DNA from 2 places in the Achromobacter sp. 01N37 genome. Region 2 is predicted to be linked to the other one. Evidence: riboswitches for the same ligand, from Rfam matches in the RefSeq annotation. Region 2 holds a riboswitch; the other holds the start of a gene.
What was found. Region 2 has a riboswitch for glycine ahead of gcvT (glycine cleavage system aminomethyltransferase GcvT). Riboswitches for the same ligand answer to the same signal wherever they lie in the genome.
Positions count from the first base shown of each region.

Region 1 (4,261 bases), on a different contig from region 2:
ATTGCGTTGTCGTATGTGCACGCGGGGCGGGACGTGACGCTGATCGACATCAAGCCCCGCAGCGCGACCGAGCAAACCGAGCACGACGCACGCGTGCTGGCCAACCTGCAACGCGAACTGGCCACGATGACGCGGCTGGGCCTGCTGGATGCCGCCCAAGCTGGCCTCGCCATGCGCCGCGTGCGCCTGTGCGGGCGCGATAGCGCGGCGGCTGACCTGCATGGGGCACGCATCGTCTTTGAAGCCGTGCCCGAACGGCTGGACGCCAAGCGCGATGCCTTCCTGTGGCTTGCGCAAGCCTGCGCGCCCGACACCGTCATCGCGTCCACCACATCCACCTTTCTGGTGACCGAACTGGCGGAACTCGTGGCAGGCCCGGAACGATTCCTGAACGCGCATTGGTTGAACCCCGCGCATCTGATCCCACTAGTCGAAGTGAGCCGTGGCCCAAAGACCAGCAACGACGCGCTGCAACGCCTGCTAAACGTCTTGCGGCAAGCCGGCAAGGTGCCCGTGCAATGCGCCCCCGCCGCGGGCTACATCGTGCCGCGCATTCAGGCCTTGGCGATGAACGAAGCCGCCCGCATGGTCGAGGAAGGCGTGGCCAGCGCCGAAGATATCGACACCGCCGTGCGGCTGGGTTTCGGCCTGCGCTTCTCGGTGCTGGGCCTGCTGGAATTCATTGATTGGGGCGGCGGCGACATCCTCTACTACGCATCGCGCTACCTGTCCGCCGAAATCGGCCCGCGCTTCGCCGCGCCGGATGTCATCGCCCGCAACATGGAACAAGGGCGTAACGGGCTGCGCGATGGCCAGGGCTTTTACGACTACGCCGGGGAGGACGTGGATGCCTACAAGCTGAAACGCCTGGGCGAATTGTGCAAACGGCTGGAGGTGATGGGACTGCTGCCGCGCTTTGATGCGGCGAAGGCTGCCGCCGGTTCGAACCGGACCGGCAGTTAGCGGTTGGCGGTTGGCGGTTGGCGGTTGGCGGTTGGCGGTTGGCGAATCGCGGATCGCAGTTCGCGGTTCGCAGGTCGCGGTTCGCAGGTCGCAGGTCGCGGTTCGCAGGTCGCAGGTGGCAGGTCGCAGGTCGCAGGTCGCAGGTCGCAGGTCGCGGACGGCGCTTAGCGGATCAATTCCTCCAGAATCTGATACGCCAGCCGCACACGCGCTTCGTTCGGATAGTTCTTGTTGGCCAGAATCACCACCCCGACCTTTCTGGCCGGCACGAACGCCACGTAACCGCCGAAACCGTTGGTCGACCCCGTCTTGTTGATCCACACATCATCGCGCGGCGCGGACGGCGGCGTCATTGCGGTGACCGGGTGGCTCCGGCTGTTCAACGTACCCGCGTTGGCCGCCAGCAGCGCGTCCAGCGTGGCGGGATACGCCAACTGTTCCCACGCCAAGTCTTGCGTCATGTCGCCCACGCGGTAGTACCCGACATGCGTCTGGCGAATCGCGCGATGAATGGCATCATTGCCCGCGGCGTTCATGTTCGCATCCACAAAGCGGATCAAGTCACGCGCGCTCGTCTTCACGCCATACGCCTCGGCCGCCAGCACGCCCGGGTTCACGCGCACGGGCGCATCCTGCTTGTTGTAGCCCTGCGCGTAATCGCCCATCTTTGCCGCCGGCACGTCGATGTAGGTGTGCGACAAGCCCAGCAGCGGAAACAGCGTCTTTTCCATGGCCTGCGTGAACGGCTGATCCAGGCTTTTGGCCGCCACCACGCCCAGCATGCCGATGCTGGGATTCGCATAAGTGCGGTAGGTGCCTGCGGCGTACTGCGGGGTCCAGGCTTTCAAGTAATCCATCAACTGCGCGTCATTGCGCACCGCGTCCGGCACCTGCAACGGAAAGCCGCCACCCGTGTGCGTACCCAGATGAATCAGGTTCAGTTTGGCGAATGCCGAGCCCTGCAACGCGGGAACGAAACGCGCCGGGCTATCGCCCAGCGACAGCTTGCCCAGCGCTTCTGCGTAGGTAGCCAAGGTCGCCGTGTAGGTCTTGCTGATCGAGCCCACTTCAAACAACGTGTCGGGGCTGACCTTCGCCTTTGTCTGACGCGACGCCACGCCGTACTGGTGAAATTCGTGGAGGCCGTCGCGGGTAATGGCAATCACCAGGCCCGGCACGCCGTGTTCCTGCATCAGCGCCTGCGCTGCGGCATCGATCTTTTGGTCGGTCTCGGAGGGCGCCGCCATCGCGGGCGGAACAGACGCCATCGATGACAAAACGGCCAATGCCAACAACATCGTGCGTCGCATCGCGGGAAAGCTCATTCTTTTCGTCCTATTTTGATCAGACAGCTACGCGCGCCGCCGGCAACATAGTACTAACCCTGAATCAAATGCGACAGAAACTTGGCTATTCTCTACTCCGTCGTTTTAAAACCGCGTAGAAGAGACTGGCCCTTGCGGCCAGCGCCGACGGAGCAACCGCCCCGGAAACTCTCAGGCAACAGGACTGCGCGAGTCTAGACAATCTGGAGAGAGGCGCCGTGCGCGCCCACCGAAGGGGAACCCGCCGCCGTCAGCGCTGCGGGTGAAGCTCTCAGGTACAGAGACAGATGGGGTGCTGCGGCCTAGATGGGCCGCTGCCACACCGTCTGGAGCCATCATGCCCCGCATCGCCATCATTGGCGCCGGTATCACCGGCGTCACGTCCGCCTATGCCTTGTCCAAACTGGGTTACGACGTCACCGTCTACGACCGCCAGCGCTACCCCGCCATGGAAACGTCCTACGCCAACGGCGGGCAGCTATCGGCCAGCAACGCCGAAGTCTGGAACAGCACCGCCACCATCCTGAAAGGATTGCGCTGGATGTTGCGCAAGAACGCCCCGCTGCTGCTCAACCCCAAGTTCAGCTGGCACAAGTATTCGTGGCTGGCGCAGTTCATGGCGCAAATCCCGAACTACCGCGACAACACCATCGCCACCACCCGCCTGGCCATCGAAGCGCGCCAACACCTGTTCGACATGGCCGATGCAGAAGGCATCGATTTCGACCTGGAACGCCGGGGCATCCTGCACATCTATCACGACGCCGCTAGTTTCGACACCGCGCGCCGTTCGAATGCATTGCTGGAAGCGGGCGGGCTTGAACGCTACGCGGTGTCCAGCAGCGAAGCGCGAGACATCGAACCCACCCTGCAAACCGGTTGCTACGGCGGCTTCTACACGCCATCCGACGCCACCGGCGACATCCACAAATTCACGCGCGGCCTGGCCGCCGCCTGCGAACGCCGGGGCGTCACCTTCGTGCAAGACGCCGACATCGACAACATCAGCCGCGACAGCCGGCCGTACGTGCTCGACATCCTGCGCAACGGCGGCACACAACGCGAACAACACGAAGCCCACGCCATCGTCGTCTGCGCGGGCGCCGCCAGCCGCAAATTCGCCCAGCAACTGGGTGATTCGCTGAACATCTATCCGGTCAAGGGCTATTCCATCAGCGTCCACCTGGACGACGCAGAAAGCCAGGCCGCCGCGCCGCGCGTCAGCCTGCTGGACGAAGCCGCAAAAATCGTCACCAGCCGCCTGGGCGACCGCTTCCGCGTGGCCGGCACGGCGGAATTCAACGGCTTCAACATGGACATCCGCGCCGAACGCGTCCAACCCCTGATCGACTGGACCCGCAAGCACTTCCCCAACGTGAAGACGTCCCGCGTGGTGCCCTGGTGCGGCCTGCGCCCCATGACCCCCAACATGATGCCGCGCGTCGGCCCCGGCAAACGGCCCGGCGTGTTCTACAACACCGGACACGGGCATTTGGGGTGGACGCTGTCGGCAGCAACGGCGCAGATGCTGGCGGCGAGCGTGGGGCGTGCGCTGCCGGTGGGGTGAGGAAGGGGGGATTGCGGTAAGCCGAGAAGCGCAGAGGACAAGATCGTTGCGCTTCGCACGATGGGCCCGCGGAAGGCATTTCACCTTCCGCGGGTTTCAACGCGCTGACCACGCCGGGTCAATTCGTGCACGGGCAAAAAGCCTTACCCCTGCAAGGTCTCGAAAAACGATTCAGCCTCATCACCATTCCCAAGCACCTTGGCAGCTTCACGAATCGCCGCCTCCCGATACTTCGGCTTTAGTTCCCAATCATCGTCCCGCAAGTCTTCATCGGCGTCATGAAACACGACGCCAATCGCAGCCGCTGCCGCCGCGAACGTCAGCAGGTCAGGCGCAAATTCATCGGTGGTCCAAGACCCCGCGCCATGGCGCGCGAACAGTATCTGTCCGGTTTGAGTATCCAGAA
Region 1 covers NZ_JBFTRX010000002.1:582,681-586,941, reverse strand. The annotation lists gene AC1DSJ_RS05885 (3-hydroxybutyryl-CoA dehydrogenase) at 1-963, shown strand, start outside; gene ampC (class C beta-lactamase) at 1,128-2,288, opposite strand; glycine riboswitch at 2,395-2,485, shown strand; glycine riboswitch at 2,486-2,585, shown strand; gene AC1DSJ_RS05875 (D-amino acid dehydrogenase) at 2,626-3,855, shown strand; gene AC1DSJ_RS05870 (SMI1/KNR4 family protein) at 3,999-4,261, opposite strand, start outside.
Region 1: linked by a shared signal. The riboswitch ahead of AC1DSJ_RS05875 (D-amino acid dehydrogenase) and the one ahead of gcvT (glycine cleavage system aminomethyltransferase GcvT) in region 2 are both predicted to bind glycine.

Region 2 (4,261 bases):
CGCTGCACGCGCTCGGCAATGCGGCGGATGCCGGCCGGGCCGTGCCACACGGCGTACATGCCCGCCATCACGGCCAGCAGCACTTGCGCCGTGCAGATGTTGGACGTGGCCTTCTCGCGGCGGATGTGCTGTTCGCGCGTTTGCAGCGCCAGACGCATCGCCGGGTTGCCTTGCGCGTCTTTCGACACGCCGACCAGACGGCCGGCCATGTTGCGCTTGAAGGCGTCCTTGCAGGCCATGAAGCCCGCGTGCGGGCCGCCAAAACCGAACGGCACGCCAAAGCGCTGGGCCGAACCGATGGCGATGTCGGCGCCCCACTCGCCCGGGGCGGCCAACAGGGCCAGCGCCAGCAGGTCGGTGGCGCACGCGACGACCGCGCCTTGCGCGTGGGCGGCTTCCGCCAGCTTGCGGTAGTCGGACACGGAACCGGTGCTGTGCGGGTATTGCAGCAGCACGCCAAAGCACTCGGGCAGGCCTTCGGCTTCGTCGCCGACGGTGATCTCGATGTCCAGGCCTTCGGCGCGCGTACGCACGACTTCGATGGTCTGCGGATGCACATGGCGCGAGATGAAGAACACCGGGCTTTGCGACTTGGCGCCACGGCGGGCCAGCGTCATGGCTTCGGCGGCGGCAGTGCTTTCGTCCAGCAGCGAGGCGTTGGAGATGTCCAGCCCGGTCAGGTCGGCGACCATGGTCTGGTAGTTCAGCAGGGCTTCAAGACGGCCCTGCGAGATTTCCGGCTGATACGGCGTGTAGGCCGTGTACCAGGCGGGATTCTCAAGAATGTTGCGCAGCACGACGTTGGGCGTCTGCGTGCCGTAGTAACCCTGGCCGATGTAATTGCGGAAGACCTTGTTGCGGCCCGCGATCTGCTTCAGCTCGGCCAGCACGTCGGTTTCGCTGCGCGAGGGCGGCAGCGCCAGCGGGGCCTGGCTGCGGATCTTCGGGGGCACGACTTCTTCGATCAGGGCGTCCAGGCTGGAGCTGCCAATGACCTTGAGCATGGCGGCCTGGTCGGCGTCAGAAGGGCCGATGTGGCGGGGAATGAAGTCGGTATGGGTGTCTAGGGCGCGCGACATGGGGGAATCTCGGGGTGGTGATGCAGGTTGCGAGGCTGGCGCGCCATACGGGCGGCGGGCCAGCCTCGAAACGGCTTAGCCGTTGGCGACAGCTTCGTAGCCGGCAGCGTCCAACAGCTTGTCGGCATCCGCGGCGTTGACCGGCTTGATCTTGAAGATCCAGGCGGTGAAGGCCGATTCGTTGATCAGGTTGGGGTTGTTTTCCAGCTCTTCGTTGAAGGCGACGATTTCGCCAGCGACGGGTGCGTAGATGTCGGATGCGGCCTTGACGGACTCGACCACGCCGGCGGTTTCGCCCGCGTTCAACTTGGCGCCAACCTTCACGTCGCCAACGAAGACCAGATCGCCCAATTGATCCTGGGCGGTGTCGGTGATGCCGACGACGAACACGTCGCCTTCAGCTTTGACCCATTCGTGGGACGAGGTGTACTTGCGATCGGTGGGCAGACTCATGGGAACTCCTGAGGGAATGCGGGTAGATGAATGGTGTTGCGCGCCTCGCGCGGGCGGCGCGTGCCCGGAACGGGCAGGCGGCTCGCGCGAAGCTTCGAGTTTACGAGTGTTCGACGGCTTTGCCGTTACGGACGAAAGGCAGCTTGCAGACCAGGGCGGGCACCCATTTGCCACGGATGTCGACCTCGACGGTATCGCCCGGACGCACGCCTTGCGGCAGGCGGGCAAAGCCGATCGACACGCCCAGCGTGGGCGACATGGTGCCGCTGGTGAGTTCGCCCGTGCCGGCCGGCGTGCGCACGGCCATGTGGGCGCGCATCACGCCGCGCTCTTGCAGCTTCAGGCCGATGAAGGTGGCGGGGGTGGCGAATTGTTCAAGGGCGTCGCGGCCGATGAAACGGCGCTCGGCGTTCTTCAGCGACACGGTCCAGGTCAGGCCGGCTTGATCGGGCTGGGTCAGCTCGTCCATGTCTTGGCCGTACAGGTTCATGCCGGCTTCCAGGCGCAGCGTATCGCGCGCGCCCAGGCCCGCCGGACGCACGCCTTGCGCAACCAGGTCGCGCCACAGCTGCACGACTTCGGCTGCGGGCAAAACGATTTCAAAGCCGTCTTCGCCGGTGTAGCCGGTGCGGGCCACGAGCGTGTCGCCGTCGACGCGGGCTGCGACGAACGGCGTCAGCGCTTCGGTGGCGGCTTGCCATGCCGGGCGCGCGGCCCAGACCTTGGCGCGGGCGTTGGGGCCTTGCACGGCCACCATGGCCAGATCGCGGCGCGCGGCGATGGTGACGTCAAATTGACCGGCCTGCTTCACACGCTGCATCCAGGCGATGTCTTTGTCGGCCGTGCCGGCGTTGACCACCACGCGCCATTCGTCGGCGGCGAAGAAATAGATGATCAGGTCGTCGATGACGCCGCCTTGCGGGTTCAGCATGCAGCTGTACAAGGCCTTGCCGGGCACGGTCAGCTTGGACACGTCATTGGCGACCAGGCGTTGCAGGAAGGCGAAGGCGTCGGGGCCGGTTACGTCAACGTTCAGCATGTGCGACACATCGAACATGCCGGCGTCCTGGCGCACCGCGTGGTGCTCCTCGAGCTGCGAGCCGTAGGCCAAGGGCATATCCCAGCCGCCGAAATCGACCATTCGGGCGCCGGAGGCGATATGTTCTTCGGCCAGCGGGGTGCGTTTGAGGGTTGCGGACATGCGCGGAAACTCCGGGACGGCAATCTTTGCCAGGGTTACGGAATGCCGGTCGTGACAAGCGGACTGCGCCCGCACGGCTACGGCTGAATCTTCCGCCCCTCTGTCCTTTTGCCTGAGAGTTGCCCCGCGTGGCGGGTTTGCACCTTCGGCGCCTGGGCTGCGCGATATGTCCCTTGTTCGAGGGTCGGCGCCAGGTCTCTCCAGAGTACTGTTTTGCCGCATCCACACGGTGAAAAACCGGGACGGGGCAAGCATGTGCGGTATCGGTTACCTGAGCGATTCTGGGCGAATTGCGCCTTCGGCGGCGGCTGATTCGTGGAAACAGCCGCTCTCTCCCGCAAACATGCATGACAGCGGCGAAAGCATACAACGAAAGCCTTGCGCCGAAAACCGAAAAATCAAGCGGGCTACCCCAGCGCGGTATCCAGCAGCATCATCAAAACAAAGCCCAACATCAGCCCGCAAGTGGCGTAGACCTCGTGCCCCTTGCGATGGGATTCGGGAATGATTTCGTGGCTGATGACAAACAACATGGCCCCCGCGGCAAAGCCCAGGCCCCATGGCAGCATGGTCGCCGAAAACCCCACGATGGCCGCCCCCAGCACGGCGCCCAGCGGTTCAACCAGCCCCGACAACATGCCCAGCGCCACGGCGAACGCGCGTTTGTAGCCGGCCGCCAGCAGCGCCACCGCCACCACCAGCCCTTCGGGAATGTCCTGAATGGCGATACCCGTGGCCAATGCGGTGCCGCGCACGGGGTCGCTGCCCGCATACCCCACGCCAATCGCCAAGCCTTCGGGCAGGTTGTGCAAGGTGATCGCAAACACGAACAGCCAGGTGCGGCGCAGCCGGTGCGCCTCGATGCCTTCCCGGCCCTTGATGAAGTGTTCGTGCGGCAGGGTGCGGTCCATGATCAGCAGCACGCCCGCGCCCAGCAAGATGGCGGCGCCCACCGTAAGCCCCGCGCCCCACGGCCCCATACCTTGCGTTTCGGCGGCGGCAATACCGGGGGCCACCAGCGAAAACGCGCTGGCCGCCAGCATCACGCCCGCCCCGAAGCCGAACATGCTGTCCTGGACTTTCTGCGGAATGGTGCGGGCGAAAAGAATGGGCAAGGTGCCCAGCGCGGTCGCGCCAGCGGCGACCAGCCCCCCTAACAGCGCGTCAGCCACGTGCGGCGCATGCTCGTCCAGATACACCCAGAGCTGATGCAGCGCCAGGCAGGACACCATGACGGCAAGCGTCCACACGCTGATGCTCGTGGCCGCAGGCCGCACGCGATGACGGCTGAAAGTGTTCATAGGGCCGCTACCCTCCTTCAGAGAGATAGGCTTAGCCCTTCGCGGCCGCGTAGCGGCGAGCCACTTCGGGCCAGTTCACGACATTGTAGAAAGCGCCGATGTATTCAGGACGGCGGTTCTGGTATTTCAGATAGTAGGCGTGTTCCCAGACATCCAGGCCCAAAATCGGCGTATTGCCGTGCATCAGCGGGCTGTCCTGGTTGGCGCTGCTTTCCACCACCAGCTTG
Region 2 covers NZ_JBFTRX010000006.1:118,984-123,244, forward strand. The annotation lists gene gcvP (aminomethyl-transferring glycine dehydrogenase) at 1-1,079, opposite strand, end outside; gene gcvH (glycine cleavage system protein GcvH) at 1,155-1,532, opposite strand; gene gcvT (glycine cleavage system aminomethyltransferase GcvT) at 1,633-2,733, opposite strand; glycine riboswitch at 2,824-2,947, opposite strand; glycine riboswitch at 2,982-3,081, opposite strand; gene AC1DSJ_RS16080 (ZIP family metal transporter) at 3,141-4,034, opposite strand; gene AC1DSJ_RS16085 (superoxide dismutase) at 4,066-4,261, opposite strand, start outside.